DNA from 2 places in the Mesorhizobium dulcispinae genome. Region 2 is predicted to be linked to the other one. Evidence: riboswitches for the same ligand, from Rfam matches in the RefSeq annotation. Region 2 holds a riboswitch; the other holds the start of a gene.
What was found. A riboswitch is a leader RNA that binds a small molecule or an ion and turns the genes downstream of it on or off. The one in region 2 is predicted to bind glycine.

Region 1 (15,892 bases), on a different contig from region 2:
GCACTTTCGAACAGCCGACGCCCTGATCGACCCAGTGCACGACGTAGCCGAGGATGCCTTGAGCGTTGTTGTCGAGCTCGCGCTGAATTTCTTCCTGCGTCCAGTTCGGACGAACCGCGACGGGCACCGACAGGATGTCGGAGAGCTTTGCGCGGGTGCGGCTCTTCAGGCTTGCCTGAACGTCAGCAACTTTGACACGATGGTAGTGCGTCGCATGCAGCGTCGCGGCAGTCGGCGACGGGACCCATGCGGTGTTGGCGCCTGCCTTCGGGTGGGCGATTTTCTGCTCCAGCATCGCCGCCATCAGATCGGGCATTGCCCACATGCCCTTGCCGATCTGCGCATGGCCGGAGAGCCCGCATTCGAGGCCGATATCGACGTTCCAGTTTTCATAGGCCGAGATCCAGGCCGCCTGGCGCAGGTCGCCCTTACGAATCATCGGGCCGGCTTCCATCGAGGTATGGATCTCGTCGCCGGTGCGGTCGAGGAAGCCGGTATTAATGAATACGACACGCTCGCGGGCAGCACGGATGCATTCCTTGAGATTGACCGTCGTGCGGCGCTCCTCGTCCATGATGCCCATCTTCGTAGTATTGGCGCGCATGCCGAGGGCCTTTTCCACACGCGTGAAAATCTCGCAAGCGAAGGCGACTTCTTCGGGGCCGTGCATCTTCGGCTTGACGACATACATCGATCCCTCGCGGGAGTTCATGCGACGGCCACCCTGACCGATATCGTGCAAGGCGATCAGCGCCGTGACCATGGCGTCCATGATGCCCTCCGGCACTTCCTTGCCGTCGCTGTCGAGGATCGCCGGATTGGTCATCAGGTGGCCGACGTTGCGCACCAGCATTAGCGAACGACCGGGAAGCGCCAGCGCCGTGCCGTTCGGAGCCTTGAAAGCGCGGTCTGGATTTAGCTTGCGGGTGAAGGTACGGCCGCCTTTGGCGACCTCCTCCTCGAGGTCGCCCTTCATCAGGCCGAGCCAGTTGCGGTAGACGACGACCTTGTCCGCCGCATCGACGGCGGCGATCGAATCCTCGCAGTCCATGATTGCCGTGATCGCCGATTCCAGGAGGACGTCGGAGATGCCGGCCGCATCGGCCATGCCGATCGGTGTCGTCGCGTCGAGGACGACGACAACATGGAGACCGTTGCGGCTGAGGATGATTTCGGAGGGCGCCGCGGCATTGCCGACATAGCCCGCAAGTTGGGCGGGATCGGCGATCGCGGTTTTCGCTCCGCTCATCAGCGTGACCGCCAGTGCGGATCCGTCGACGGAAAAAGACTTTGCATCGCTCCAGCGGCCGGAAGCGAGCGGCACACTCGCGTCGAGCAATTCGCGCGCCCAGGCAATGACCTTGGTTCCGCGCTTTGGGTTGTAGCCCTTGCCACGTTCGGCCCCGTCCGTCTCCGGAATGGCATCGGCGCCGTAAAGGGCGTCATAGAGCGAGCCCCAGCGGGCATTGGCGGCATTCAGAGCATAGCGGGCATTCATCACCGGCACGACGAGCTGCGGTCCGGCGATCGTCGCGATCTCGGCGTCGACATTGGCTGTCGAGACGGAGAAATCCGGCCCCTCCGGCGAGAGGTAACCGATGTCACGCAGAAAAGTTTCATAGCCTTGTATGTCGACCGGCGCACCGTGCTCGCGATACCAGCCGTCCAGTTTTGCTTGGAACTCGTCGCGCCTGGCGAGAAGTACTCGATTTTTCGGTGTCAAATCCTGAATGATAGCCGAAAAGTTGGCCCAGAATCTTGCGTTCTCAATGCCGGTGCCCGGCAGTGCCTCGTCGCAAATGAAATCATACAATTCCCGAGCGATGACCAGCCCTTCAGCTTCAACGACGGGCGAGCGAAATGCGCCTTTCATGTTTCGCTCCATGTTACGCGGCACGGCGGGATCTCACCGGAAGGGTCTCTGCTACGATCTCTGCCAGAACGGCGGACGTGCCAGCGGACAAGGTCCAGCCGAGATGTCCATGTCCCGTGTTGTAATAGACGCCCGGCGCGCGTCCCTTGCCAACGCGGGGCATCATATTCGGCATCATTGGGCGCAAACCGGCCCACGGAACGACCCGGTTCGTGTTTACTCCCGGGAACAGTTCGCGGGTCCAGTCAACCAAAGGCCTGATCCGATCATCTCGGATGTCGCGGTTGTAGCCGTTGAATTCAGCCGTGCCCGCAACGCGCAGGCGGCTATCACCAAGTCGGCTGGTAACGATCTTCGCCCGGTCATCAAGCAAACTGACCCAAGGCGCGGCCGACTGGGCGCGCTCATCCTCAAGGTTAACCGTTATCGAATACCCTTTGACCGGATAGATGTTCAGGCGATCGCCGAGCATTGCCGCGAATTGACGGCTTGCAGAGCCCGCACAGACGACAATACCATCGGCCTCCAGGACCTGCTCGACTGCCTTTTCCGCTCCGTTGTGAGCCGCGTACGACAAACGGAAGCGGTCGCGGCGATCGATACGATCAACCAGCGCGTCGTATTCAAAAATTCCCCCCAACCTCTCGCACGCTCTAGCAAGACCGGTGCTATATTTGTGAATGTCGCCCGTCGAATCCGACGGCGCGAAAAAGCCGCCGTAAAATTTTCCATGCAATACAGGCTCGATAGACGCGATCTCTTCTGGCGTCACTGGCCGCCGATCGAGCCCACCCTCGTTGAGCATGCCATTCACTTTCGCCGCATGATCGAAACCTGCCTTGTCCCAGTAAATATGTAGAATGCCGCGCGCCACGTGATCGAAGTCGATGCCTTCGCGATCCGCGATCTCAAACATATGCTTCCGAGCGGCGATCGCCAGTCGCGTAGTCGCAATGGTGTTGTCGCGGTACTTCGCTATATTTGACACGAATTCGGCTAGCCAACTGTACTTATGCCAGTTCGGCGCAGGATTCATCAGCAGCGGAGCGTCTGCCTTGAGCATCCACTTGATGCCTTTGATCACTGTCGACCAGTGATTCCAAACCTCAGCGTTACTCGCTGACAACTGCCCACCATTTGCGAACGAAGTCTCCATCGCCGCGTAGCGTTGGCGCTCAAGGACAGTTACATCATAGCCTTGGCTCAAAAGGGCATAGGCAGTCGAGACGCCAGTGATGCCGGCGCCAATCACAACTATCTTCGTCATTTGGATCTCCAGAAAGAACAGTGGGTGCAAGCCGACCGACCTGCGGCATCCCCAAATCTGTCTCCTTTACCTGAGAGCTTAGTCCGACGACTGGCCGGGCTTTCCCCTTCGGTGGGCGCATTAGCGCCTCTCTCCAGATTGTCCTACTGTACGGTCACTTGTGCCTGAGAGTTTCCTTGGGGGGTTGCTCCGTCGGCGCCGGCTCCAGACCGATCTCTCCCGTACAGCCTGTTGAACAACCAATTTATAGATGCTGTTTCGCAGCGATACACTGGATTGTGGGCCCCATATTGAAACAAAAGGATCATAATCTCTCTGAATTTGAAACGCGCAGCTATTCGCGCTGCAGAGTGGAATCTGGAAAGACGACAGCGACTATTAAGATCGCTTAGCAATTCGGATTGAAACGTTGCACCAAATGACCCCTCGCCGGTCGCTTCCAGGCTTCGCAGGCATTCACAATTTGTGCGCGGTCTCTTGCCGCAAATCCTCAAGGCCGAGTGACCGGCTTGAACTTTCTCCCCTCTGCACTTTGCATGCGAGTGTTTAGGCGGAAAACCCAAATGGAGCGTCAGTGCGGCGGTAGTGGTCGGGCATAATTTGTCGGCCGATTGGAGGCTCGGACCGGGAGGTGCAACCTTCGCGCTGGCAAAGTCGGCAGGTAATGCCGATTGGCGTCGGTACAATTGGCTGGGAATAATGTTGAAAATATATGAGCCGCTCGGCATGGCTCGCATCACAGACCAGCGCCACGGCCCGGTCCACCCTCGGAACTCCGAATGCCCCTCCCCCTGAGCTTACGGTTCGCGCAATCGAGAAGAACCGTTGGCCATCCGGCAGGTCCAGCCACTGGGTTACCACCGTCCGCTTCGACGAAAACACTTGGTGCAGGGTCCATAACGGACACCCGCCGCCATGCCGCGCGAAGGGAAAGTTCGCACTGTCGAGACGCTTGGAAACGTTGCCCGCGGCATCCACCCGGATGAAGAAGAATGGAATTCGCTCCTGTCCTGGCTTTTGAAGAGTCGTCAGGCGATGAGCCGTTTGCTCGAAGCTCGTTCCGAACTGCCGCGCGAGCGCCTCGACGTCGTAGCGGCGCGCTTCGACTGCCTTTGCAAATCGGGTGTATGGCATGACGACCGCGGCTGCGAAATATCCAGCAAGGGCGCGATGACCTAGCCGCCGCGCGTTTTCGGTCGTCAGGTTTCCCTCCTGCACCAACGACGCAATGTCGTCGTCGAACTCGAGATAGGCGAGTTGCTGGGCAAGCTGAAAATTCTGGCTTGCAATGTCCAAGGCGTCGTCAAGAAGCACCTCGCGCCTGTGCCGATCCAACCGGCGCACGGAGCCCGGCATGATCTCTGTTGGTATCCGCCTGACCCGTAGATGATGCCGCTGCATGAGATAGGCTGCGAGACTCCCCGACTCCGCCACAGCCGCGGCCAGTTTTTCGGCAGCAATATCGAGGCTCGGAAAGCAATTTCGTCGAGCGACCAGGAACCGGCGCACCTCAGACACCGGATCCGCGGCCTCATCCAATCCTTTGTCAAATGCGAGCTGCCTTTGGTCGGCAAGGACGAGCTGCTCCTCCTTGTAGGTGGTATAAAGACGGAGCATGGCTTCCACAAAACCCGGAAAGCTGCTGAGCACGTCGACAACCTCCAACGGAGACATGTCAATATCAGCGAAAATCGGATCCTTAATAGTCGACTGTAGTCGCGCGATGAGTTCGGGCCGGCTGTCGTCGGCCAAGGTCGACATGTCGATCTTGTAGGTCTTGGCCAGGCGAAGCAGGATTTCGGCAGTGACCGGCCGCTGGTTGCCCTCCATCAATGCGACATAGGAAGGCGACACTTCGAGATCGGATGCCATCATCGCTTGGGTGAGGCCGAGATCCTTTCGCAATCGCCTAAGGCGCGGGCCGAGGTAAACGCCGTTCTTTTCCATACATTCCTTACAGCATTACAGAAACGCTTTGTAAAGTTTCACAGCGTAACACCGAAAGGTCTCCAGCTTTCCCTCGGCGCCCGTTATTGCAGTGCGCCAAACGCAGCGGGAGAATACCATGTCGTATGCCAACTATCTTCAAGAAGCCCAGAGCCTCATCGCCAGGAAAGCCGAATGGACCGGACTGACGGCCGAGGCCGTCGCCCGCATGCGGATCCAGAACCGGTTCAAGACCGGCCTCGACATTGCGCACTACACTGCTTCCATTATGCGCCGCGATATGGCGTCCTACGACAAGGATCCGAGCCAATACACGCAGTCGCTCGGTTGCTGGCACGGCTTTATTGCCCAGCAGAAGGTCATCTCGATCAAGAAGCACTTCGGTACGACAGAGCGGCGATATCTCTATCTTTCAGGTTGGATGGTCGCAGCACTGCGCTCGCAATTCGGTCCGCTTCCCGATCAGTCCATGCATGAGAAGACAAGCGTGCCGGCGCTAGTCGAGGAACTCTACACGTTCCTGCGCCAGGCCGATGCGCGTGAACTTGGTATGCTGTTCCGTGACATCGACAAGGCGCGGGCTGAAGGTGACCAGGCGCGCGAGCAGCAGCTGTTGCAGGCAGTTGACAATTACCAGACACATGTCGTGCCCATCATCGCCGACATCGATGCGGGCTTCGGAAATGCCGAAGCAACCTACCTGCTGGCCAAAAAAATGATCGAGGCCGGCGCCTGCGCGCTGCAGATCGAGAACCAGGTCTCTGACGAAAAGCAATGCGGTCATCAGGACGGCAAGGTCACCATCCCACACGAAGAGTTCGTCGCCAAGATCCGCGCGTGCCGCTACGCGTTTCTTGAGCTTGGCATCGATGACGGCATCATCGTCGCCCGCACGGATTCACTCGGCGCCGGTCTCACCAAGCAGATCGCCTTCAGCGTCAGTGACGGCGACATCGGCGACCTCTACAACTCGTATCTCGATTGCGATGACGTCACCGGCCAGCAGCCGGCAAGCGGCGATATCTTGATTACCCGGGGCTCAAAGGTCCTGCGGCCCAAGCGTCTCCGTTCCAACCTTTTCCAGTTCCGCGACGGCACCGGTGCGGATCGTTGCGTTCTCGACTGCATCAATGCGTTAAACAATGGCGCGGATCTTTTGTGGATCGAAACCGAAAAGCCGCATGTCGAACAGATCGCCAGCATGATGGACCGCATCAAAGAGGTCATCCCAAACGCCAAGCTGGTTTATAACAATTCGCCCTCCTTCAACTGGACCCTGAATTTCCGTCAGCAGGTTTTCGATGCCTGGCAGAAGGAAGGCAAAGACGTCTCCGGCTTTGACAGGGCGAAGCTCATGAGCGAGCAGTATGATGGCAGTGATCTGGCGCACGAGGCCGACGAAAAGATCAGAACCTTCCAGCGCGACGCGTCCAAGCGCGCCGGCATCTTCCATCACCTGATCACGCTGCCGACCTATCACACCGCAGCACTTTCGACCGACAATCTGGCCAAAGAGTATTTCGGCGATCAGGGCATGCTCGGCTATGTCGCCAATGTGCAGAGGCAGGAAATCCGCCAGGGGATCGCCTGCGTTAAGCACCAGAACATGGCTGGCTCCGACATGGGCGACGATCATAAGGACTACTTCGCCGGAGAGGCAGCCCTGAAGGCAGGTGGCGCCCACAACACCATGAATCAGTTCGCCGCCTAAGTCATTTAGATCCTCAGAGCGGGGGCGCCGTAGCTCCCCTCTCCTCAATGGAGGAAACTATGCCGGAAGAAAAAGACAAGAGCCAATCAAGTCAATCTGAGCGTACTCGGGCGGTGTTTTCGCAGGAGGATTTCGAGCTCATCCGAGTCGCGATCAGCCATTACCTACAGGAAATCAAGGACAAGCCTGAAGTGTTGAAATACTCGAACCTTTATCACCGCCTGAGCCGCATTTCGTAAGATGGAATTTGCGCAACGACATTGTCCCTGTTTCGCAAAGGCGAAGTGACGGCAATGGCTGCCGAAATGCCATTTACCCAACAGATGAACTCCTTCGAAAGCCGACAAAACGCAGCTGTCGCGCCGCCAACTTGGAAGAAATTATGCATCATAAGAACGCGCTTGTAGAAGTTGACGGCCAGAGCGTCGAGTTGAAGGTTCGAGCAGGATCGGTCGGCCCGAATGTCGTCGATATTGGTTCGATCTACAGGCAGACGAAGATGTTTACCTATGATCCGGGCTTCACCTCGACGGCATCCTGCGAGTCCAAGATCACCTTTATCGACGGCGACGAAGGCGTGCTGCTGCATCGCGGGTATCCGATCGAGCAGCTCGCCGAGCATGGCGATTTCCTTGAGGTCTGCTACCTGCTTCTCTACGGTGAATTGCCGACGGCCGCGCAGAAGAAGGACTTCGACTATCGCGTCACGCACCACACCATGGTGCATGAGCAGATGAGCCGCTTCTTCACCGGCTTCCGCCGCGATGCGCATCCAATGGCCGTCATGTGCGGCTGCGTCGGCGCGCTGTCGGCCTTCTATCACGACTCGACCGACATCACCGATCCGCACCAGCGCATAGTCGCCAGCCTGCGCATGATCGCCAAGATGCCGACGCTTGCCGCCATGGCGTACAAGTATCATATCGGCCAGCCCTTCGTTTACCCAAAGAACGATCTCGACTACGCGTCGAACTTCCTGCGCATGTGCTTCGCCGTTCCCTGCGAAGAATATGTCGTTAATCCGGTGCTCTCGCGGGCCATGGACCGTATCTTCATTCTGCACGCCGACCACGAGCAGAACGCATCGACCTCGACCGTCCGCCTCGCAGGCTCGTCGGGCGCCAACCCGTTCGCCTGCATCGCGGCTGGCATCGCCTGCCTCTGGGGCCCGGCTCACGGCGGCGCCAACGAAGCAGCGCTCAACATGCTGCAGGAAATCGGCTCGGCTGACCGTATTCCGGAATATATCGCCCGCGCCAAGGACAAGAACGATCCGTTCCGCCTGATGGGCTTCGGTCACCGCGTCTACAAGAACTACGATCCGCGCGCCAAGATCATGCAGAAGACCACGCATGAAGTTCTCGGCGAACTCGGCCATAAGGACGATCCGCTTCTGCAGGTTGCCATGGAGCTGGAGCGTATCGCGCTTACCGACGAATACTTCATCGAGAAGAAGCTCTATCCGAACATCGACTTCTACTCGGGCATCACGCTGAAGGCGATGGGCTTCCCCACCACCATGTTCACCGTACTCTTCGCGCTCGCCCGCACCGTCGGCTGGATCGCGCAGTGGAACGAAATGATTGAGGATCCCGAACAGCGCATCGGCCGTCCGCGCCAATTGTACATCGGCGAGCCACACCGGGACTGCGTAAGGATGACGGAGCGCTAATCGTCAAAGTCCCTTGAACTTCAACAATGCTATTCTCTCGGGCACTCAGGCGCCGCCTGACAGAGGCTTGTGTAATCTTGAGCAGAAAAAGTCGAAATTTGGTGAATGAGTGTCATTGGCCGCCGCAAGTTGCTTTTGTAAAGAATAAATCCTCTCTCGTAGGGCAGTGGATGTGTGCGGATCGAGACGCATAAGCGAATGCACTGCTACCGAGCCACAGTTGAATGCAATTTAAGAGCAAATGCAATTGCAACACCATGAAGATTCGCAAACGGCGACAGGCGTTTTTCCCTCGGGGCGTAGGCGATGAGTTCGACTACCGCGAGTGCTGAATTGGCCGCAGCTTAACGTCAGCGAATTGAGACACTTCCGCAATAAAAACGAGGCTGACGCGTCCACATGCCTTCGCGTGGACGATCCACACGAATAAGGATCGGCTGGTACCGACCCCGATAAGGGGATGTTTCCGATTAGGGCAGCGCGGGTTCAGCTGAGCAGAATGCGATGATCCGTATTGCGCATGATCAGAGCGTAGATCAGGGTGAAGAGATGGCGGGCGGTATCTTGGTCGATGTTGACCTTGGCTGCGAGACGTCTTCTCAAAAGCTCGGCCGCTTCGTTGTGGATGCCACGCCGCCCCATATCGATCGCCTGCAGCCTTTCGAAACCAGGGCGACACATAGAATCATAGTAGCTTTCGCAAATGCGGTTATAGTCTCTGAGCAACCGCCGGAAGGGTGTCATCGACAGGTAGTGGCTTACGACATGCCTCCCGCCATCGTCAGCGATATGCAGCGCCAAGCGCCCATCTGCTGTTTCGATCCTGAGACGGTAGGGTCCACCGGCGTGGCCTATCGGGATGAAACTGTTGCTTTCAAGGAGGTCAATAACGGCGAGCGCTAGTTCACGCTCGATACGAGTATCCTTGCCGCGGATTGTGCGGTCAAACGATACGTTGCAGAGACGATACTCGGCGCCGGTCATGACACTGCCCTTCCCTCACATGGCTTCCACGCATATAGCGATGCCCATGCCGCCGCCGATGCAGAGCGTTGCAAGCCCCTTGAAAACGCCGCGGCGCTTCATTTCGAAGAGCAGCGTGTTGAGCACGCGGGCGCCGGACGCGCCGATCGGATGGCCGATGGCGATCGCTCCACCGTTGACGTTGACGATCGAGGGATCCCAGCCGACGTCCTTGTTGACCGCGCAGGCCTGGGCGGCGAAAGCCTCGTTGGCTTCGACCAGTTCGACGTCGCCGATCGCCCAGCCGGCCCTCGCCAGCGCCTTGCGCGAAGCCGGGATCGGGCCCGTACCCATGACCTGCGGATCGACGCCGGCCGTTGCCCAGGACACGATACGGGCGAGCGGCTGGATGCCGCGCTTTGAAGCCTGCGCTTCGGTCATCAGCAGGGTGGCGGCGGCGCCGTCATTGAGGCCGGAGGCGTTGCCGGCGGTGACCGTGCCTTCCTTGTCGAAGGCCGGACGCAGCTTCGTCATCTGGTCGAGCGTTGCGCCATGGCGGATATATTCGTCCTGGTCGACGGTGACGTCGCCCTTGCGGCCTTTGACGATGAAGGGAATGATCTCGTCGGCGAACCGCCCGGCCTTCTGGGCCGCTTCGGCCTTGTTCTGCGAGGCGAGCGCGAAGGTGTCCTGCTCTTCGCGGCTGAGCTGCCACTGGCGGGCGACGTTTTCGGCGGTGATGCCCATGTGATAGCCGTAGAAGGCGTCGGTCAGACCGTCCTTGATCATCGTGTCGATCATCTTGAAATCGCCCATCTTCACGCCACCACGAAGATGCGAGCAATGCGGCGCCATCGACATGGACTCCATGCCGCCGGCGACGATGATATCCGCATCACCGGTTGCAATCTGCTGCATGCCGAGCGCCACGGCACGAAGACCGGAACCGCAGAGCTCGTTCATGCCCCAGGCGGTTTTCTCCTGCGGAAGACCCGCCTTCATCGCCGCCTGACGCGCCGGGTTCTGGCCCTCGCCGGCCTGCAGGACCTGGCCGAGGATCACCTCGTCGACCTCGCCTGCCTCGACGCCTGCGCGCTCGAGCACGCCCTTGATGACGGCGGCGCCGAGCTCGTGCGCCGGTGTGTTGGCGAATGCACCGTTGAAGGATCCGACCGCGGTACGGACGGCGCTGGCGATAACGATGGATTTGGTCATAACAGCTCCTCCGCTGTTCGTTGGTGAGTTCGGCAAGGTTCGATGAGGCGCGACTCAGTTGACAATGGTGGCGGCGGTCGACTCGCGCAGTTGCCTGTCGGTAACGCCTGCGGCGAGTTCCATCAGCTTCAGACCACCTTCGACAACGTCGAGAACAGCGAGATTCGTGATGATGCGGTCCACAACCCCTTTTCCTGTTAAAGGCAGGGTGCAGTTCTTCAACACCTTGGATTCACCCGACTTGTTGGTGTGATCCATGAGCACAATCACCCGCTTGACGCCGGCGACCAGATCCATCGCCCCGCCCATACCTTTAACGAGCTTGCCGGGGATGGTCCAATTGGCGAGGTCGCCGTTTTCAGCCACTTCCATGGCGCCGAGAATCGCCATGGCGATCTTGCCGCCGCGGATCATCGCGAAGCTTTGGGCCGAGTCAAAGAAGGCAGAATGCTGCAGCGCCGTCACCGTCTGCTTGCCGGCATTGATGAGGTCAGCATCGATTTCGTCTTCGGTTGGAAATGGGCCGATGCCGAGCAAACCGTTCTCCGACTGCAGTGTCACCTGGACACCCTCGGGAATGTAGTTGGCTACCAGTGTCGGAATGCCAATTCCGAGATTGACGTAAGTTCCGTCTTGCAGTTCGCGCGCAGCCCGAGCTGCCATCTGGTTCCTATCCCAGGCCATCTCTGTCTCCTTCTGCTTTCAAGCGGCCGTACGCGTCGTGCGCTGTTCAATGCGTTTTTCGTGCTGGCCTTGAACCAGGCGATGCACATAAATCCCAGGAACGTGGATCTGATCGGGATCGAAGCTGCCGACAGGTACGATCTCCTCGACCTCGGCGACGCAAATCTTGCCGCAGGTAGCGGCCGGTGGATTGAAGTTCCGGGCTGTCTTGCGGAAGACGAGATTGCCGGTCGTGTCTGCTTTCCAGGCTTTGACGATCGACAGGTCGGCGACGATGCCGGTCTCCAGCACGTAATACTCCCCGTTGAAGCTCTTCACCTCTTTGCCCTGTGCAACCACCGTACCGACGCCGGTCTTGGTGTAGAAGCCAGCGATACCAGCGCCCCCTGCCCGCATGCGCTCGGCGAGGGTTCCCTGTGGGTTGAACTCCAGTTCCAGTTCGCCGCTCAGATACTGCCGCATGAACTCGGCGTTCTCCCCGACATAGGACGAGATCATCTTCCTGACCTGTTTTGTCTTCAAAAGCACGCCGAGGCCGAAGTCATCGACGCCGCAATTGTTCGACGCGATCGTCAGGTTCTTGGTGCCGGCCTTACGGATTGCATCGATCAGCAGCTCTGGAATGCCGCACAGCCCAAAGCCACCGGCGGCGATGAACATCCCGTCGAACAGCAAGCCTTGTAAAGCCGAGCCCGCGTCCTCATAGATCTTTCTCATGTTCTACTCCCGTGATGGTTCGGCCGTTGTGAGAGGATAAAGAATACTGGCTCTGACAGGCGAGAGATAACTGCGGCTTAACCTGCAGCGGCAGCGCAACAATCATCGTTGTGAATGGGAACGACGGTAAGGCTTACGCCTGCCATCGCGGCTTTCGGCGATCAAAGAAGGCGGCTATTCCCTCTGCGGCATCGGTTGTTTCCCACACATTTGCTAGCAGCGAAATCGTCTGATCGATCACAGCATCGTCGATTATCGGGCCAAGTCGGCGCGCCAACCCCTTGGCGGCCGCGACGGCTTGAGGTGATGCTGCGCGATAGGGGCGAACCTCAGCCTCGATCGCCTCATCAAGGCCACTGGACGGCACGACTTTCGAAATCAATCCGAGATCGCGAGCCTCGTTGGCATCAAATAATTTTCCCGACATGAAAACCCGGCGTGCATACCCCTCTCCCATTCGTGACAGCACATAAGGAGAAATCGTAGCAGGAACCAAGCCAAGCTTGACCTCGCTGAAGCTGAACCTTGCTGTGTCAACAGCGACGGCGACGTCGCAAACACTTATCAAGCCGAGACCACCGCCGAAAGCCTGGCCATTGATGCGGCCTATGAGCGGCTTGGGTAATTCATTGAGCGCGCGAAGAGCCATTGCCAGCTTCCTCGCTTCCGCAATTCGCTCGGGACGCGCCGTTGCGGCTTGAGCCCGCATCCAGCTGAGATCTCCACCAGCACAGAAACTGTCGCCTTCGCCGGTCAACACCACAGTTCGTACTGTGTCATCGCCAGCAAGGAGTTCAGCAGCGGCTGCGATTTCGACGATCATCTGCCCGGACATTGCGTTGTGCTTTTCCGGCCGCGCCAACGTTAACGTGGCAAGTGCAGATTCATCCGTCGTAACGCGGATTGTTTCGAAGTTCATGATCATTCCCTTCTCAGGCTTACCGCAAATCCGGCCGCGTCGCCCAAGTGTTTCAAATTCAGACCCGTCTCATATCCCCGGGTGGCGAGCAGAGTGGCAACCGCGAGAGTGTCGACGTTGCCCTTTGCCCCCGGGGCATAGGGGCAACCACCAAGACCACCGACCGCGGCATCGAAGGTACGCAGACCTCTTTCCAAACTCACCAAGATGTTGTCGAGAGCCTGTGCTCTCGTGTCGTGGTAATGTCCCGCAAGGCGTTCGGACGGCACCTCTTTCAGCACCGCATCCAGCATCGCTGCGATGGTTGTCGGCGTACCATGGCCAATGGTGTCGCCTAGCGAAATCTCATAACAACCCATCTTGAGGAGTTCGGTCGCAATCTTCGCGACAGCCACCGGCGATATCGACCCTTCGTAAGGACAGTCGGTAACGCACGAGACATAGCCTCGAACCGGGATCCCATCGGCAGAAGCCGCGGCCAGCACTGGTTGAAAACGTTCTAGGCTTTCAGCGATCGAACAGTTGATATTCCGACGGCTGAAGGTTTCCGAGGCCGACGCGAAGACGGCAACCTCGCTAACCACTGCTGCCCGGGCCGCCTCGTAGCCCTTGAGGTTCGGGACCAGTGCCGTATATGCGACGCCGGCCTTGCGGTAGATGCCTGCCATCACGTCGGCTGCATCGGCCATCTGCGGCACCCATTTCGGCGACACGAAGGAGGTTGCCTCAATTTTTCGGAGGCCGCACTCTGACAACATGTCAACGAGTCGAACCTTTTCAGACAGCGGCACCAGGCGCTTCTCGTTCTGAAGACCATCGCGTGGTGCCATCTCGAATATTCGAACGAACTCTGGCATCCGGATCAGGCCTCCGATCCGGAGCACGGATACGTGTCGCTGCCAAGACTATGATCTATCGCCATTACGTTCACGTCGCTGACTTCCTCCCAGAAGGGCGCGAGGTGGGCGAACCCGCGTTCGTGGCCTCGATGACAGCCAATGCCCATTTCATGCACCGCTTCGCCGCCGGATTCGACTATGCCCTGGAGATTCGACCTGACGGTCGAAAGCCAACCGCGATTAGAGGCTTCCCGCGCTGATGCTACGACCGCCGCCGTCCTAAACTGATAGGCGCAGGTGCCGGAAACGCCGTCGGGATTGCCAACACGGCGCCTAAAAGACTGATATATACAGCCGGTGGACACGGGCTGGACCTTTCTCTCAGTAAACTTGCCTTAGAAAGAGGCGGCCGACAGAAAGGCCGCCGCCAACTCATCTCTTGTCGGGGGGGGGTAACTCCCCCGCGAGGTCGGCTTATTTCCCGACGAGCCGAACGTCGACGGGATAGATCCCGCTTTCATTCGCTATGATGGGGTTGATGTCGAGTTCTGACAGGTTTTTCATGTTCATTACGGCGTGAGACACCTTGGAAAGGAAGTCAGCCAGCAACCGCTTGTCTACTTTTTGATAGTTCCTGAACCCATCGAGAATCTTCGCGACACGCGTCTCCTCGATCATCTCCAAGGCATCGTCTGGAGAAAATGGTGCCGCGCGGAAACTAACGTCAGCCGCTGCCTCGACGAGCACACCCCCAGAGCCGAACAGGATGACCGGGCCAAAGACTGGATCGTTTGTCGCCCCTGCGAACAACTCTGCACCGCCATTCACCATCGGCGTGACAATAAAGCCAAAGTTCGTTACCGGGGGAGAGTGGGTCGCCATAGCATCCGCGATTCCGTTTGCGGCACGCTGCGCAAGTTCTCCAGTGATATTGAGGCGCACGCCGCCGACGTCTGATTTGTGGACGACAGCCGCCGAGTCGACCTTCACTGCGCAAGGCGTAGCGAACTGGGAAACCACCGATTCCACGGACGCGGCGTCGCCAGCGGCTCGCCAAACACCAGTATCCACGCCCAGCTTTTGCAACATCTGGCGGGCGCTCGTTTCAGCGGAAAGCCCGCTGGGAACTGCAACTTGCGAAACCTCAGGAACCAAGGTGCTCTTGCGGCTAGCCTGTTCAGAAAGCCAGTTCGCTCTTTCAAACAACGCCTTGGAACCCGTTACAGCCCAATCTAGCGAGTTGAACACCTGCATCCCACCTCTACGCAGGATGTCGTGGTTCTCTGGCTTAGAATTGGCATAGCAGCTATGAAACACGAGTGGGAGCCCGGTGGCCTTTTGCAACGTCACGATCCGGTCGGCGGCCAGATTCTCTGCTTCCCGAAGGGACTCTTCAAATCTGAGATAGTATGCTCCATACATTCCGGTCGTTAGGATGAGTCCCACCTCAGGGTCCGAGGCCAGAATTTCGATGCATTCCGGAAAGACATCTGGATGAGCATCTATGGCGCTATAGACGTCGATCGGGTTTGCGACGCTCGCCTCTTCACCCAACACTTTTCTCAACTTCGTCTTTGTGTCCTCTGAAAGAACGGCAAGGGGAACTCCTGCCCGAGAGAGCGCGTCAACAGCGAGCGTCGCATGTCCGCCTCCGTCAGCCAGTACCGCAATACCTTTTTGCGATTTGGGGAGAGGCGTGGTTGCAAGCAGCGAGGCAATCGGCAGCAACTCGTCCGAACGGTCGACTAGCAAGACGCCCATCTGAGGCAATACCCGCAGAGCGATGTCGTCGGCGCCGGCAATGGAACCCGTGTGCGAAAGCGCCGCCTTCCCGCCTTCGTCAGACCGTACACCGCGGAGCATCACGATTGGGCATCGCTGACTAACTCGCGCCGCCGCCTCAAGGAAGCGCCGCCCGTCAAGAAAACCTTCGTTGTAAATCGCGACCGCACCGGTGCTCGTGCGCCTGCCCAACTCTTCCACCAGTTCGTCATATCCGAGATCAGCCTGGTTGCCTAATCCTGCGATGACGTCGAATCCCGGGCCATTGATCGAGCGGCTGTCCTCGAGGACTGTCAGAATCAT
Region 2 (15,902 bases):
GATCATCGGCCGGTTGCTCTCCAACGGCGTTTCGATCGACATCGCCATCAAGGCGCTGGAAGAGCGGGGTCTTGCCCGGCGGCTGGCCGAGCCGAACCTGATCGCCCGCTCGGGCCAGACGGCGAGCTTCCTTGCCGGCGGCGAGTTCCCGATCCCGGTTTCCGAGGACAATGGCAAGATCAGCGTCACCTACAAGAAATACGGCGTCGGCCTTGATTTCACGCCGACCGTGCTCAAGGACGGGCTGGTGAGCCTCGATATCGCGCCGGAAGTGTCCTCGATCGACCCGTCCGCCTCCATCGAAGTCAGCAGCGGCATTTCCATTCCGGCCTTCATCGTGCGCCGTGCCAAGACGTCGGTCGACCTCAAGAACGGCCAGAGCTTCATGATCGCGGGCCTTTTGCAGTCGCAGAACGACATCACGACCTCGCGTTTGCCGGGGCTCGGCAAGCTGCCGGTGCTCGGGCCGCTGTTCTCCTCGAAGTCCTATCAGCGGCGCGAGACCGACCTGGTGATCATCGTCACGCCCTATCTGGTCAAGCCGGTCGACCCGTCGAAGAAGATGGTCGAGCCGACCGACGGAACGCGGCCTGCAAGCACGGCCGACTACTTCCTGAACAACACCGAGGAAGTGAGCGGCTCGGCGCCCAAGCGCCCGCTGGCCTTGGCCGACGGCAGCGCGGCGCGTCCGGTGGCCGCAACGACATCCGGCCATTTCCTCGATCTGCCGAAGGACTGAAGCCATGCGTCTGGTTCCTTGCATCGCTCTGCTGCTCGCCGGCGTCCTCGCCGGTTGCACCAGCGACGACTATGTGCGCACCGAAGGCGTGACGCCGGCTGCCGGCAACGCCCAGGCGTCCAACACCGTCATGCAGATGGTCGACCCCTGGCAGTACGGCGTCCAGAAAACCAGGCTTTTGGTGCCGGCTCAGAGCACGAGCTCCACGGCCACTGCCGTCGGCGCCAAAGCCGGCTCGACGCCGGACTCAACGACGTCGGCATCGACGACATCAAACTGATGGGCTGACGACATGGCATCCGGCACCAAGACCAAGAAGATCCTGCTCGTTTCAACCGACCGGGCGTTTTCGCAGGATACGCGAACGGCTTTCGCGGCCTCCGAGGTCATCGAGCTTTTGACGGTCGAGAAAAGCGTCAACGAGCTTCGCGGCGAAGTCCAGGAAACCGATTTCGGCGCCGTCATCGTCGACATGGATGCGGCCAAGCTCGAGGAGATCGAGTCGCTGCAGCGCATCATGCGCCGGCTGGAAGGCCGCGTTCCGGTGGTTGTCGTCACCCAGGAATTCAATGCGGCGGCCGTGCGCATCCTGGTGCAGCTCAAGGTCGCCGACTTCCTGGTGAAGCCGATCACCACCGCCGACCTGGTGCGCTCCGTCATCCGCGCGCTGCAGGGGCCGGGGCGAGAGGAAAACACCGAGTCGCAGATCTACACCTTCATGCCTGCCGCCGGCGGCGTCGGCACCACCACGCTCGCCCTGCAGACGGCCTTCCAGCTGCATCATTCGGTGACGCGCGGCGCCTCGACCTGCGTGGTCGACCTCAATTTCCAGCAGGGCGCCTGCGCCGAATATCTCGACCTCGAGCCGCGCTTCGACATCACCGAAATCGAGAACCAGCCCGAACGCCTCGACCGGCAGCTGCTTGACGTCATGCTCTCCAAGCATGCGAGCGGGCTCTGCGTGCTGGCGGCACCCACGCGCCCGTCGGAAATGCGCTCGTTCAAGACCGATGTCGTGGTGCGCATGCTCGACCTCGTGTCGGCCTATTTCGACAATGTCGTCATCGACATGCCGCGCACCTGGTTCCCGTGGACCGAGACGGTGCTGCTCGGCTCCAACAAGCTCTATATCGTGGCCGAGATGACGGTGCCTTGCCTGCGCCACACGCAGCGTCTCATCCAGGCCATCTACGAGACGGCCGGCAAGGAAGTGAAGCCCAACGTCATCGTCAACCGCTTCGAGCAGAAGATGTTCGACAGCGGCATCAAGCAGGCCGACGTCCAGGACATTCTCGGCGAGCATTTCGTCGGCGGCATCTCCAACAACTACCGGCTGGTGCGCGAGGCCGTCGACCGCGGCGTGCCGCTGCACGACATCGATCCCAACGCCAATGTCGTCAACGACCTGAAGAAAATCATCCTGCCTGAGGAGGCGGTGACGACGACGGCAAAATCGAAGTCGCTGTTCGGCCTCGGCAAAGGCCTCTTGAAGAGGAAAGCGGGATGAGCAGCCGGTTCTCCAACCTGCAGAATCGCGACGCCCGTCCGCAGCGGCCGCCCGACCCCGCGCCGGTGACGCATCATGCCGTGATCATCCCGACGACCCGGAAGCCGGCGCCGCCGAAGCAGGAGGCCGCACCCGCAAAGAGCGCCAACAAGGTGCTCGACGCGCGCGTGCGCATCCACCGCATGCTGCTCGAGGAGATCAACCTTGTCGCGCTGGAGCGGCTGCCCAAGGACGAAATGCGCCGCCAGGTGCATGAGTTCGTCTCGGAAAAGACCCGCCAGGAGCGGATGGCAATCAACACCGCCGAGCTCGACGCGCTGGTCGACGACATCGTCGACGAGATGGTCGGCCTCGGCCCGCTGGAGCCGCTGCTCAAGGATCCGGAGATCAACGATATCCTGATCAACGGCCATCAGAACTGCTTCGTCGAAAAGCGCGGCAAGCTGCAGCAGGTCCACATCCCGTTCAAGGACGAGGCGCATCTGCTTCGAATCATTAACAAAATCGTCGCGGCGGTTGGTCGCCGCGTCGATGAATCGCAGCCGATGGTCGACGCCCGCATGCTCGACGGCTCGCGCTTCAACGCCGCCATCCGGCCGGTCGGCGTCGACGGGCCGCTGGTGTCGATCCGCAAATTCTCCAAGAACAAGCTCGGCCTGCACAAGCTGGTCGAGTTCGGCGCCATCACCCAGAACATGGCCGAGGTGCTGGCGGCGGCCGTGCATGCCCGCAAGACCACGATCATTTCCGGCGGCACCGGCACGGGCAAGACGACGATGCTCAATGCGCTGTCGGCCTTCATTCCCGAGGACGAGCGGCTGATCACCATCGAGGACGCAGCCGAGCTGCAGCTGCAGCAGCCGCATGTCGCGCGCATGGAAACGCGCCCGGCCAATATCGAGGGCCATGGCGAATTGAAGCAGCGCGACCTGGTCAAGAACGCGCTGCGCATGCGGCCCGACCGCGTCATCCTCGGCGAGTGCCGCGGCGAGGAAGCCTTCGACATGCTGCAGGCGATGAACACCGGGCACGAAGGGTCGATGGCGACCATCCACGCCAACACGCCGCGCGACGCCATCTCGCGCCTCGAGCAGATGCTCGGCATGACCGGCATGCCGATGACGGTGCAGTCGATCCGCAGCCAGATCGCCAGCGCCCTCGACATCATCGTGCAGCTGACGCGCCTGTCGGACGGCAAGCGCAAGGTGACCAGCGTCGCCGAGGTGACGGGCATGGAAGGCGACGTCATCCAGATGCAGGAGATATTCCGCTTCGTGCGCACCGGCATGGAGGCGGACGGCAAGATCATCGGTCATTTCGAGGCAACGGGCATCCGCCCGCGCTTCCTCGAGGACCTGCGCAACATGGGCATCGAATTTCCGGGCAAGTATTTCGAACCCGGCCGGCCGCAGGAGTAGCCGGTGCTCGAGGGATTCGGCCCGATCTACGCCGTCTACGCCGCGGCGGCGCTCACCGGCATCATGATCGCCGAAGGCTGCTACCTGCTTTATGCCGGCCGCAGCGACAAGCGCACGGCGATCAACCGCCGCATGAAACTGGCGGAGAACAAGATCAGCCAGGAGCAGGTGCTGATCCAGCTGCGCAAGGAGCGCGGCGTCGAAGGCGGCAGATCCCTCTTCTCCTTCGACCGCTTTCGCGACCTGCGCACGCAGTCCGGTATGGTCATGCCGCTGCCGAAGTTTCTGACAATCACCTCGGGCGTGGCTTTCGCGCTGGCGCTTTTCGCCATTTGGTATGGCCTGCCTTTGCTGTTCGGACTGGGCCAGTTGGTCGTGCTGCTGCCGGTCCTGCCGGTGATGACGTTGCGTTTTCTGCGCAAGCGCCGGCACAAGCGCTTCGGCGTGCAGTTGCCGGAGGCGCTGGAGCTGATCACGCGCGGCCTCAAAGCCGGCCACCCGGTGCCGGTGGCGATCTCGATGGTGGCGCGCGAGATGGCCGATCCGATCGGCACCGAGTTCGGCGTCGTGGCCGACGAGGTGACCTATGGCTCCGATCTGGTTTCGGCGCTCAACAACCTGTTCGACCGGGTCGGCCACGAGGACCTGCCGCTGTTCGTCACCGCCGTATCGATCCAGAGCAGTTCCGGCGGCAATCTGCGCGAGATCCTGGACGGGCTGTCGTCGACGATCCGCGAGCGCGGCAAGCTGCGGCGCAAGGTGCGAGCGATTTCGACCGAGGGCCGCATGTCGGCCTATATCCTGACCGCCGTTCCGGTGCTTCTATTCACGGCCATCATGGTGCTGATGCCGCAGTTCTACCGGGAAGTGTGGGGAGTACCGAAGACCTGGTACATGCTGGGCGGCTCCGTCCTGTGGCTGCTGCTCGGCAATGCCATCATGTTCAAGATGTCGAATTTCAGGTTCTGAGATGGAAGACATCATCCGCTTCCTCGCCTCGCTCGCGCCGACCTCGCTGATGCCGGTGGCGGCGCTGCTGCTGGTGATGGGCGGCGGCGCGGTGGCCTGGCCGCTGGTCGTCGCCAAGGGCGATCGCAACGAGGTCAAGCGCCGGCTGAAGGTCGAGGTGGCGCAGCCGGTCGAGCAGGCCGAGCCGGCGCCCAGGAAAAACACAAACGCCGTGCGCGAGAAGGCGGTGAAGCGAGCGCAGGAATTCTACGCCAAGAGCGATCCGGAGAATGTCGCGCGGTTGCGCATGAAGCTCATCCAGGCCGGCTACATGGAGCCGCGCGCCGTCGGCATGTTCTTCCTGATCCGATTTGCCACGCTGGTCGGAATGGCGCTTGGCGCGTTCCTGGTCAACCAATGGGGTGCCAGCGCCGAATCGACCATGACCAGCCGCTGGACCTTCGTCATCCTGTCGGGTGCGGCCGGCTATTTCCTGCCGGGTCTGGTGCTGACGCAGAAGGTGCGGGAAAAGATGCGCGAATACCGCAACGGCTTTCCCGACTTCATGGATCTGATGATCGTCTGTTCCGACGCCGGCATGAGCATGGAGGCCGGCATCGAGCGCGTCTCGAAGGAACTCGCCAAGACCTATCCGTCGCTCAGCCAGAACCTGCAGCTGGTGTCGCTGGAGCTCAGGGCCGGCCGCAGCCTGGACGATGCGCTGAAAGCGCTCGCCGACCGCCTCAGCCTCGACGAGGTGCGCTCCTTCGCGACGCTGCTGCAGCAGTCCAAGGAGCTCGGCACCAGCCTGTCGGGCGCGCTGCGCGTCTTTTCCGACGAAATGCGCCACAAGCGCATGTCGCTTGCCGAGGAGAAGGCGCATGCCTTGCCAGCCAAGATGTCGGTGCCGGTGACGGTGTGCATCCTGCCGGTGGTGCTGATGATCGCCATTATTCCGATCGTCGTGAAGCTGACCTCGCACTAGGGATTCACGTGAGGCCAGCCTGAACCTGAATCCAGGCAGTGCTCAGGGACGCTAGTGGTTAACGCATCCTTTGCGCGCAACTGGAATTTAGCTGCATTTCGGCACCGAAGCTTAATCGCTGTCCTGTACAGTCGTTGCTGAAGAACGACCCGACAAATCGGGCGATGGGGCAGGGGCATGCGTCACAGACTTCCCACGGCAGCGGCGGCGTTGGCAGCCGTCTTGATGATCACCGGCTGCACGACCAACAACAACAACAACGTCGACACCACCAAGACCACCGCGATTCAGCCGACGGCCAAGGACGTCAGCGCCGCCGACCTGGCGGAGGGCAAGGCGCAGTTCCGCGAGGCGAATTTCGGTCTTGCCGAGCAGCATTTCCGCAAGGCGGTGGAGCTCAAGGCCGACAATGCGGAAGCCTGGATGGGGCTTGCCGCTTCCTATGACGAGCTCGGCCGCTTCGACTTCGCCGACCGCGCCTATGCCCAACTGCTGCGGGTCGCCGGGCGCAAGCCGCAGATCGTCAACAATATGGGCTATTCGCAACTGCTGCGCGGCAACAAGCAGAAGGCTAGAGCCTTGCTGCTGGAGGCCAAGGCCCACATGGCCGATCCGACCGTGGTCGACGCCAATCTGGCACTGCTGAACAAGAGCTAGAGCCTATCGGGCTTGGATTGAATCGTTCCGCCCGAATTCCCCGGCCGCCGGCCGAACGCCGTTTCAGCGAAACGGGACAAGTTCCACCCGGTACAATTTCCTGTTTGTCGATTGGCGAAATCAAAGCGACAGGGCGGAATTTCCGGCGGCGGACGCATGCCTGTCAGCCGGCTTACCAGGTGTAAAACGTCCGGCGAATGTCGTTTTTCGCGCGATCGCCTCGCGCTCGTGCAAAAGAACTGTTTCAATATAAACCAAAAATTTCTAGTCTTCGCGTCTGCCGGGTGCAGTAGTGGATGCTTTGTAAACCTTGTCCGAAGGTTGGCTCGAAAGGTTAGCTGAAAACGGTATCAGCGAGCCGCCGTTAACCTAGAATGCAGCGTCACAGACGACTCCCAAGAGGCGGCGGCTCAACAATGTTGGATTTTAGTTCGCTCCTGCTCGCGGCGGCGCTGTCGGGCACGTGCCTCAGCATCACCATGCTGGCGATCTGGCTGACCGCTCCGCAGGCGCGCTTCGTGCTGACGGTGGCGTGCGGCATCCTCGTGCTTGTCGCGCATGTCGTTCTGTTCTGGCAATACACCAAGGAACCCAACCCCTGGCTCTGCCAGGCAGTGCTGGTGCTGCTCAGCCTGGGGTTCCTCATCATCTGCATGTCGGCGATGCAATATCTCGGGTTTCGCAACTATCGCCGCCCGATTTTGCCGACGCTCGCTGCCATGCTCGCTTGCGCTGCTTTCACCTATCTCGGTTTCGACGGCATCGGCTTCCAGATCACTTACGCGGCCGTAACGGCGCTGCTCGCCGCGATCGGAACGATGTTCTGGATGAAGGGAGATCACGACCGCCGGATTCTGCTGGTCGTTTCGTTCCTCAGCGGCGCCTGTGGCTTGTCCTTCGCGCTGTGCGGCCTGGTGCTGCTGGTGCAAGGGCAATGGGTTCTCGGTGCTGCGCCCGACAACTGGGCGGAGCGGTTGAACACCGTCGTCGCGGTTGCCTGCATGACCGGCCTCGGCGCGCTGACGCTTTCGCTGCATCATCTGCAGGCGCAGATCGAGCTCAAGGCCGAGACCATGACCGATCCGCTGACCGGCCTGATGAACCGCAGGGCGCTCGGCGAGCTTTACGGCGATCGCAGCTTCGGTCCGTTCATGGCGATCGCGATGTTCGATCTCGACCATTTCAAGACGACCAACGACGTCTTCGGCCATCCCGTCGGCGATCAGGTCCTTTGCCGCTTCGCGGCGGTGATCAAGAAATACGGCAGGGCCGGTGTCGACGCCTTCCGGCTGGGCGGCGAGGAGTTCGCGCTCGTCATGTCGCGCATGACGCCGGAAAAGGCGCATGACATGGCAAGCAGGATCGGCGTCGCCTTCGGCACCGAGATCGTTCCGACCCATCGCGGCCCGTTGCGCAGCAGCGTCAGCGGCGGTATGGGATTTGGCGCCGCCGATGGCCGATCCCTGGACGAGGTGCTGGCCGAGGCCGATGCCGCGCTCTATGCCGCCAAGCGCGCCGGGCGGAACCGCGTCATCGCCCAACCCAAGGAGAGCCAGCCCGATGGCGGGCCGGCCCGGAAAACCGCCTGAACGACTACTCGGCGGCGCCGAGATATTCCGTCAGCGGCGGGCAGGAGCAGACAAGGTTGCGGTCGCCGGCGACATTGTCGATGCGCGACACCGGCGGCCAGTATTTCGCCGACAGATCGGCGTCACCCGCGGGATAAGCTGCCTCGAGCCTCGAATAGGGATGCGTCCATGCACCGGCCAGCGCCTCGGCGGCGGTGTGCGGAGCGTTGACCAGCGGGTTGTCGTTGAGCGGCCATTCACCCTTCGCCACCTTTGCCGCCTCGCTGGCGATCGCAATCATCGCTTCGCAGAAACGGTCGAGCTCGCGCTTAGGCTCCGACTCGGTCGGCTCGACCATCAGCGTGCCGGCAACCGGGAACGACATGGTCGGCGCATGGAAGCCGTAGTCGATCAGGCGCTTGGCAATGTCGTCGACGCTGATGCCGGCGCTTTCCTTCAACACGCGCGTGTCGAGGATGCACTCATGGGCGATGCGATCGCTCCGGCCCTTGTAGAGCAGCGGGAAGTGCGGCGCGAGCCGAGTCGCCACGTAGTTGGCCGAAACGATCGCCGTTTCCGTCGCCTGCTTCAGGCCGGAGCCGCCCATCATGCGGATATACATCCAGGTGATCGGCAGGATGGATGCGCTGCCGAAAGGCGCGGCCGCCACGGCATGTGCCGAGCCTTCCGTGACATGGCCCGGCAGATAGGGCTTCAGATGCGCCCTGACGCCGATCGGGCCGACGCCCGGGCCGCCGCCGCCATGCGGGATGCAGAAGGTCTTGTGCAGGTTCATGTGGCAGACGTCGGCGCCGATGTCACCGGGGCGGGCGAGACCGACCAAGGCGTTGAGGTTGGCGCCGTCGAAATAGACCTGGCCGCCATGCTCGTGGATGAGGGCGCAGAGATGGCGCGCGCCTTCCTCATAGACGCCATGCGTCGAGGGATAGGTGAACATCAGCGCAGCGAGGTTCTTGGAATGCTCGTTGGCCTTGGCCCGCATATCGTCCATGTCGATATTGCCGTCGTCGGTGCAGCGCACGACGACGACGCTCATGCCCGCCATCGCAGCACTTGCCGGATTGGTGCCATGCGCGGAAGACGGGATCAGGCAGACGGTGCGGTGGCCCTCGCCACGCGCGCGGTGATAGGCGCGAATGGCGAGCAAGCCGGCATATTCGCCCTGGCTGCCTGCATTGGGCTGCAGGTTGACCGCATCGAAACCGGTGATCTCCGACAGCCAGGCCTCCAGATCGCCAGTCATGGCGCGGTAGCCCTCCGAATGGCTGGCCGGCGCGAAGGGATGCAGGTTGGCGACGCTCGGCCAGCTCACCGGCATCATCTCGGCGGCGGCATTGAGCTTCATGGTGCAGGAGCCGAGCGGGATCATGGCACGGTCGAGCGCGAGGTCCTTGTCGGCCAGTCGCCGCAGGAAGCGCATCATCTCGGTCTCGGAATGGTTCTCGTGGAAGACCGGCTGGGTAAGGAACTCCTTACCGCGCGGCTTGCCCGGCATGGAGCCGGCCTCCGCCGCGCCGGGCTTGGCGCCGAACAGTGCCGCGATCGCCTCGAGGTCGGCTTCCGTCGACGTCTCATCGAAAGCGATGCTGATCTTGTCGGCATCGATGATGCGCAGCAGCCGGCCGGTCTTTTCGGCAGCGGCGGCTATTGCCCCGGCCTTGCCCTTCACTTCGGCCGTCACCGTATCGAAGCGGTGTGCGCCGAGGACGGCTACGCCCGCTGCCTTCAGCCCCGCTGCAAGGCGGTTGGCAAGGCTGTGGACGCGCTCGGCGATCGCCTGCAGGCCGGAGGGGCCGTGCCAGATCGCATAAGCCGTCGCCATGTTGGCGAGCAGCGCCTGCGCGGTACAGATGTTGGAAGTGGCCTTGTCGCGGCGGATGTGCTGCTCGCGCGTCTGCAGGGCGAGGCGATAGCCGGGGCGGCCCATGGTGTCGGTCGACTGGCCGACGAGGCGGCCGGGCATCAGGCGGGTCAGTCTGTCGGAGACGGCGCAATAGGCGGCGTGCGGGCCGCCAAAGCCCATCGGCACGCCGAAACGCTGCATAGGACCGACGGCGATGTCGGCGCCGAGCTTGGCCGGCGCATCCGTCAGCGTGAGCGCAAGCGGATCGGCGATGAACACCACCAGCGCGCCGGTGGCGCGGGCCTTCTCGATCGCCGCCTTGTGGTCGCCATAGACGCCGAAGGTGTCCGGCCAGGAGACGAGCAGGGCGGCGGTGTTGTCGTCGATGGTCTCGCCGTCAACTTCGATGCCGAGCGGTTCGGCGCGGGTGCGCACGACATCGAGCGTCTGCGGGTGCGGCGTGCCGGCAAGCGCCACCTTTGTGCGCTTGTCGCGGTGATGGCGCAGCGCGATGCCGACCGCTTCGGCGACTGCAGTCGCTTCATCGAGCAGCGAGGCCGAGGCCACCGGCAGGCCGGTCAGCTCGGCGACCAGGGTCTGGAAGTTAAACAGCATTTCCAGCCGGCCCTGGCTGATCTCGGCCTGGTAGGGCGTGTAGGCCGTGTACCAGGCCGGGTTCTCGAACATGTTGCGCTGGATGACCGGCGGCACAAAGACGCCGTGGTAGCCGGCGCCGATGAAGCTCTTCAGAACCGTGTTCTTCGCCATCATCGCCGACAATTCGGCTAGCGCTTCGGCCTCGCTCGCTGGAGCGGGCAGGTTGAGCGGCAAGTCCAGGCGGATCGATCTCGGCACGGCCTGGCTGATCAGCGTCTCGACGGACGGAACGCCGATGGTGGCGAGCATGGCCCTGACATCGTTGACGCTGGGGCCGATGTGGCGGGCCGAGAAAGGAATGGGGGCTGCGGTCATTTCTAAAATCCTGGTGTCAGCCGATATGGGCTTTGTAGGCGGCCTCATCCATGAGGCTGTCGAGCTGGCTTGCGTTGGAAAGCTTCATCTTCCAGAGCCAGCCGTCGCCGGTCGCCGCCGAATTGACCAGCGAAGGGTCGGACGACAGCGAGGTGTTGGCTTCGGTGATCTCGCCGTCGACCGGCGCGTAGACGTCCGACGCCGCCTTGACGGATTCGACGACCACTGCGGTGTCGCCCTTGGCGAGCTTGCGGCCGATTTCCGGCAGTTCGACAAAGACGAGATCACCGAGCTGCTCCTGCGCGTAGTCGGTGATGCCGACGGTGGCGACGCCGCCTTCGATGCGCAGCCATTCATGGTCTTCAGTGAAATAGGTGTTTGCCATCGGGAATTCATCCTTTGCGGTAGCGATGTGGCGTGAAGGGGAGCGATGTGACGTCGACCGGGATTTTGGTCCCGCGGACATCGGCGAACAGTCTGGTGGCGGGCTTGGCCAGCGCGGTGTCGACGTAGCCCATGGCGACCGGATGGCCCGTCGAGGGGCCGAAGCCGCCCGAGGTGACGTGGCCGGCCGGATTGCCGTCAGCGTCGACAAGTACGGCGCCGGCGCGCACCGGCTGGCGACCGTCGGGCTTCAGGCCGACACGCTTCTGCGACGGGCCGCGCTCGAGGATCGAGCGCAGTGCGTCGGCGCCGATGAAATGACCGGAAGCGCGGACCTCCTTGGGGATCGCCCACATCAAGCCGGCGCTGGCCGGGTCGATCTCGGGCGTCAGGTCCTGGCCGTGCAGGCAGAGCCCGGCCTCGAGCCTGAGGCTGTCACGGGCGGCAAGGCCGATCCATTGCACGCGCTCGTCCTGCAGCAGCTTCGCGACGAGATCGCGGGCGTCCGCCTCGGGCAGCCCGATCTCGAAACCGTCCTCGCCGGTATAGCCGGAGCGGCTCATGAACCAGTTTTGCCGGGGCTCGACGCCGTGCATGAACAGCAGCGAGCCGGTTTCGATGCCGGCCCGCGCGAGGGCCGCCCAGGCGTCCGGTCCCTGGATCGCCAGGAAAACCCGGTCGAGCGGTTCGACATTGGCGTCGAAATCCGCGGCCAGCGCGTGAAGATGCTTTTCGTCCTCGACGGCGTTGCCGGCATTGGCCACCACCATGAAACGGTCATCGCCAAGGCGCGTGACGATCAGGTCGTCGATGATGCCTGCCGCCTCGTTGAGGAAGAAGGTGTATTTGGATTGGGAGATTTCCAGCGCCCCGGCGTCGAACGGGCAGGCGCGGTTGAGAAGCGCCGCGGTGCCCGGGCCGCTCACCTCGAACAGCTTCATATGCGAGATGTCGAACAGGCCGGCATGCTCACGCGTGTGAAGGTGTTCCTTCATCACGCCCGCCGGATAGGTCAGCGGCATCGACCAGCCGGCGAACGCGCCGAAACGCGCGCCGGAGGCGTTATGCAGATCCTCGAGGGGTAGGTGTTTGGTGTCTTCGCCGATCATGTCTTCTCCAGAGTCGCACGCGATCGACCGCCATTGGCGGCCCATTCGGTGCCCCTCTGTCTGAAGCCTGAGAGACTCGCGCCCCGTAACTCTGTCGGCAGCGCTTACACCTTCGGCGCGGGAAGATTCCCGACTTTCCAGAGTTGTCTTTCCCGTCCACGGTTCTTTTGCCTGAGAGATTTCGGGCGATTTCCCCTTCGGCGACAGCTTTCGCTGTTCTCTCCCGCAAACAGGTGGGACTCAGTCGCCTGAGTCCCCGACGCGTCATCCATAGCCCGTCGGCGACACCTTGTCACCTCCCAGCGACATCCAAAGCGCGCGGATTTCGCTGCACACCTTCGGGGCGATATGCATTGGCCGACAAGTCTTCGCTAACCACGCCATTTGCCGGTTTCTCAAGATACTTCTGATATGCCTGTCGAAACGACGCACCAAGTTCGCCGGCAGCAGGCGAAGGGCAGGGACGGCAATGGGCGAATTGATCATGAGCGCTCCGGTGGCGGAGCTGACCTCCAAGAACCGCATCACGGCCGAGGACGTGGCGATGCTGCGGCGCGAAGTGTTCGCGGACGGCGTCGTGAGTCAGGGCGAGGCCGAGGCGCTGTTCGCGCTCGACCAGACGGCGCGCGACAAGTGCCCGGAATGGGCGCCGTTCTTCGTCGAGGCAGTGACCGACTACATCGTCCGCCAGGAAAAGCCGCAGGGCTATATCTCCGAGGAGAATGCCAACTGGTTGGTCCGCACCATCTCGCGCGACGGCATGGTCGACAGCCGCACCGAGCTCGAGCTGCTTGTGCATGTGCTGGAGGAGGCGAAGTCCTCACCCAGCCAACTTTCGGCCTATGCGCTGGAACAGGTCGCCAACGCGGTGATCGACGGCAAAGGCCCGCTGATGCTCGGCGGTGACCTCGTGCCGGGGTTGATCGCCAGGGCCGAGGTCGATCTCCTGCGCCGCATCCTTTATGCCTTTGGCGGCGACGGCAACATCGCCATCACGAAGGCAGAAGCCGAAATCCTGTTCAGGATCAACGACCGGATCGCGGCAGCCAGCAACGATCCCTCCTGGAACGACCTCTTCGTCAAGGCGATCGCCAATTACGTCATGTGCTCGGCCGGCTACGAGCCGCCGACGCGCGAGGCGGCGCTGCGCCACGAAACCTTCCTCGATCATGCCGAGCCGGAGATCGGCGGTTTCTTCAGCCGCATGGTGTCGGGTGGACTCGCCGGCATCCTGGGAGCCTATCATTCGCCTGGCGACATCGAGGCCGAGTGGGAGGCCAAGAACCGGGCGGCCGAGGCGCTCGCGCGCCGCGCCGAGACGATCGACGCCGGCGAGGCCGAGTGGCTGGCCGAGCGCGTCGGCGACGGGCAGCGTCCGCTGCGCGACAACGAGCGCGCGCTTCTCACGCTGATCAAGCACGCCTCGCCGGAAATCCATCCGGCGCTGAAGCCGCTGCTGGATAAAGTTGCCTGAGCCTACTGCTTCGGCTTGGCCTGTTCCGGCTTGGCGCCGGTGTCGAAGCGCGCCATCCATTTGAAGCCGCCGAACCAGTAGCGGCGGACGCCGGCGATCGTGCCGTCGGCGGTGCGCGCGCCGATCCAGTTGTTGACGTACTGGATCAGACGGACGTCGTCCGGCCGCAGGGCGAAGGCTTCGGGCGTGCGGAGCAGTGGGCTGCCCACCAGCTTGAACTTCGCGTCATAGAGCCTGGCCGCCATCTGCGGCGTCGGCGACGTGGCCACCATGGCTTGCGCGCTGCCGCCGATGAGGGCGGCAAAAACGTCGGTGGTGTTGTTAAAGGAAAGGATTTCCGCCTTCGGGAAAGCCTCCTTGGCCGCCGCTTCATCGGTGGAATTGGAGAGCACGGCGATCTTGTAGCCGGGCGCCGTCAGCGCCTTGCCCGGCCGCTTGCCGAGGCTGGCAATGGAGGCAACCATGCGAATGTCGGCGGCGCCCGTGGGGTTGGAGAACACGACCTCGCGAGCACGCTCCGGCGTGTTGGCATAGCCGGCCGCAATCAAATCGAAGTCGCCCTTGAGCAGCCGCGCCTTCAGGTCGTTCCAAGGCACCTCGACCAGCTTCAGTTCGACGCCGAGATCCGAGGCGAGCGCATTGGTGAGATCGACGTCGTAGCCCGCGAATTTGCCGGCGGCTTTCTTGAGGATCCAGGGCGGATTGATTGCAACTCCGACCGTCAGCGTCTTCTGATCGATAACGCGCTTGAGGCTGTCATCAGCGCGAGCCGGCAAAAGAGTCAACCAGGCAGAAAGAGCAAGTATAATCGCGACGAATATCTTAGCGCGCATGAATATAACCTCGCTGCTGGCCCCTCTGGTTGTCAGATTTACACAGAGGTGCCATTCTGTCGATAGCGGAACCTAATGGAGATTTGCCAATGTTGGCGCGAATGGCGGTTACCGGTTCGATGATGTTCCTGGCCTGTGCCTTCGGCAATCCGGCAAAGCTTTCGCTTCTGCCCGATGCCGCGCAGGCGGCAGGCCCCAAACGCGTGGTCTGCTCCAGCGCGGACTATCGCTATTCCTATTGCGGGGTCGACACGCGTGGCGGCGTGCAATTGACCAACCGGCTGTCGAAGTCGCGCTGCCAGTTCGGCAGGAGCTGGGGCTATGACGGCGGCGGCATCTGGGTCGACAATGGCTGCTCGGCGGAGTTTCTGGTCGCCGGCTCCGGCCGCAGGCCGTCTCCCGGCGAGGCAGCAGCGGCGATCATCGTCGGGGGCATTGTCGGCGCGATCCTCGACAGCAACAACCAGCACGGCCACCATTCGGACAATTATTATCCGAGGCCCAAGCCGCGCCGCGGTGATCAGTGGATCGATCCGACGCCGCAATTCGACAGGGACGGCAATCCTAATTTCGATACCCACGGCAACTATCAGGGATGCCACGGCGTCGGCTGCATGGTGGATAATCCGGACGACACGCAGGACGCGCCCCCTGAGCCCGGTCAAACCACTTTCGATAGTTCGGACGAATGATCGGGGCGCCAAGGTCTGCGTGCTGAACGCCAGACCCTCGGCTGCCGCCTATTGGTGAGTGATCGTCTTGCAAAGGATGATGTTGGAATGGCCTTCAGGCCATCCGACGAATTCGGCCATACGCTCGAAGCCGGCTTTTTGGTACAGGCCGGGCGTTTGGAAGTCGTGTGTCGAAACCCAGATCCGCCGCGCGCCTCGAGCGGCGGCCTCTGCAACGAAGGCATTCAGCAACGCCTTTGCATAGCCTCGGCCCCGACAGGATTCCTCGACCCACATCAGCCTGAGCTCGGCGATCCCCGCCCAAGAATAGCCGGCGGCGACGCCGACTGCGTGTCCGGTTTCGTCCCGTAGCGCAAAGATGAGGCCCTGGTCGTCTTTGCGGCCTGTGAGACGCCGGTTGTCGCCATTGAGGCGCTCCTCGATCGCGTTGAGCTCGGCTGACGGAAGATCATGCTCGGCCTGCAGGCGAGGGGCCATCAGATACCGCCGTACCAGTCGTAGCCATTGTCTTCCCAATAGCCGCCGCGGCCGCCGCCGACCTTGGTGAAGCTGTCGACCAGCTCGATCTTGTAGAGATATTTCGGCATCTTGTAGCCGAGCTGGCGCTCGACCCGCACCCGCAGCGGCGCGCCGTTCTCGACCGGCAGCGGCTTGCCGTTCAAGCCATAGGCCAGGATGGTCTGCGGGTGGCGGGCATCGATCAGGTCGATGCTGCCGTAATATTTGATGTCGCCCGACAGGCTTTGCTCGAT

Region 1: it holds a riboswitch for glycine, as region 2 does, so the genes downstream of both, RFN30_RS31725 (D-amino acid dehydrogenase) here and gcvT (glycine cleavage system aminomethyltransferase GcvT) in region 2, are expected to answer to the same signal.

What each region holds. Positions count from the first base shown of each region.
Region 1 covers NZ_JAVIIY010000037.1:1,816-17,707, reverse strand. Annotated here, with positions in the region: gene RFN30_RS31730 (malate synthase G) at 1-1,873, opposite strand, end outside; gene RFN30_RS31725 (D-amino acid dehydrogenase) at 1,887-3,140, opposite strand; glycine riboswitch at 3,282-3,372, opposite strand; gene RFN30_RS31720 (helix-turn-helix domain-containing protein) at 3,687-5,087, opposite strand; gene RFN30_RS31715 (isocitrate lyase) at 5,206-6,798, shown strand; gene RFN30_RS31710 (hypothetical protein) at 6,858-7,037, shown strand; gene gltA (citrate synthase) at 7,181-8,470, shown strand; gene RFN30_RS31700 (UPF0262 family protein) at 8,957-9,454, opposite strand; gene RFN30_RS31695 (acetyl-CoA C-acetyltransferase) at 9,470-10,648, opposite strand; gene RFN30_RS31690 (CoA transferase subunit B) at 10,703-11,332, opposite strand; gene RFN30_RS31685 (CoA transferase subunit A) at 11,351-12,049, opposite strand; gene RFN30_RS31680 (crotonase/enoyl-CoA hydratase family protein) at 12,183-12,971, opposite strand; gene RFN30_RS31675 (hydroxymethylglutaryl-CoA lyase) at 12,971-13,825, opposite strand; gene RFN30_RS31670 (acetate--CoA ligase family protein) at 14,282-15,892, opposite strand, start outside.
Region 2 covers NZ_JAVIIY010000012.1:181,695-197,596, forward strand. Annotated here, with positions in the region: gene RFN30_RS24275 (type II and III secretion system protein family protein) at 1-739, shown strand, start outside; gene RFN30_RS24280 (hypothetical protein) at 744-1,019, shown strand; gene RFN30_RS24285 (CpaE/TadZ family protein) at 1,032-2,246, shown strand; gene RFN30_RS24290 (TadA family conjugal transfer-associated ATPase) at 2,243-3,664, shown strand; gene RFN30_RS24295 (type II secretion system F family protein) at 3,728-4,633, shown strand; gene RFN30_RS24300 (type II secretion system F family protein) at 4,635-5,597, shown strand; gene RFN30_RS24305 (hypothetical protein) at 5,775-6,254, shown strand; gene RFN30_RS24310 (diguanylate cyclase) at 6,671-7,843, shown strand; gene gcvP (aminomethyl-transferring glycine dehydrogenase) at 7,848-10,658, opposite strand; gene gcvH (glycine cleavage system protein GcvH) at 10,675-11,043, opposite strand; gene gcvT (glycine cleavage system aminomethyltransferase GcvT) at 11,051-12,151, opposite strand; glycine riboswitch at 12,301-12,387, opposite strand; gene RFN30_RS24330 (hypothetical protein) at 12,621-13,625, shown strand; gene RFN30_RS24335 (transporter substrate-binding domain-containing protein) at 13,628-14,401, opposite strand; gene RFN30_RS24340 (DUF3011 domain-containing protein) at 14,548-15,150, shown strand; gene RFN30_RS24345 (GNAT family N-acetyltransferase) at 15,199-15,627, opposite strand; gene RFN30_RS24350 (molybdopterin-binding protein) at 15,627-15,902, opposite strand, start outside.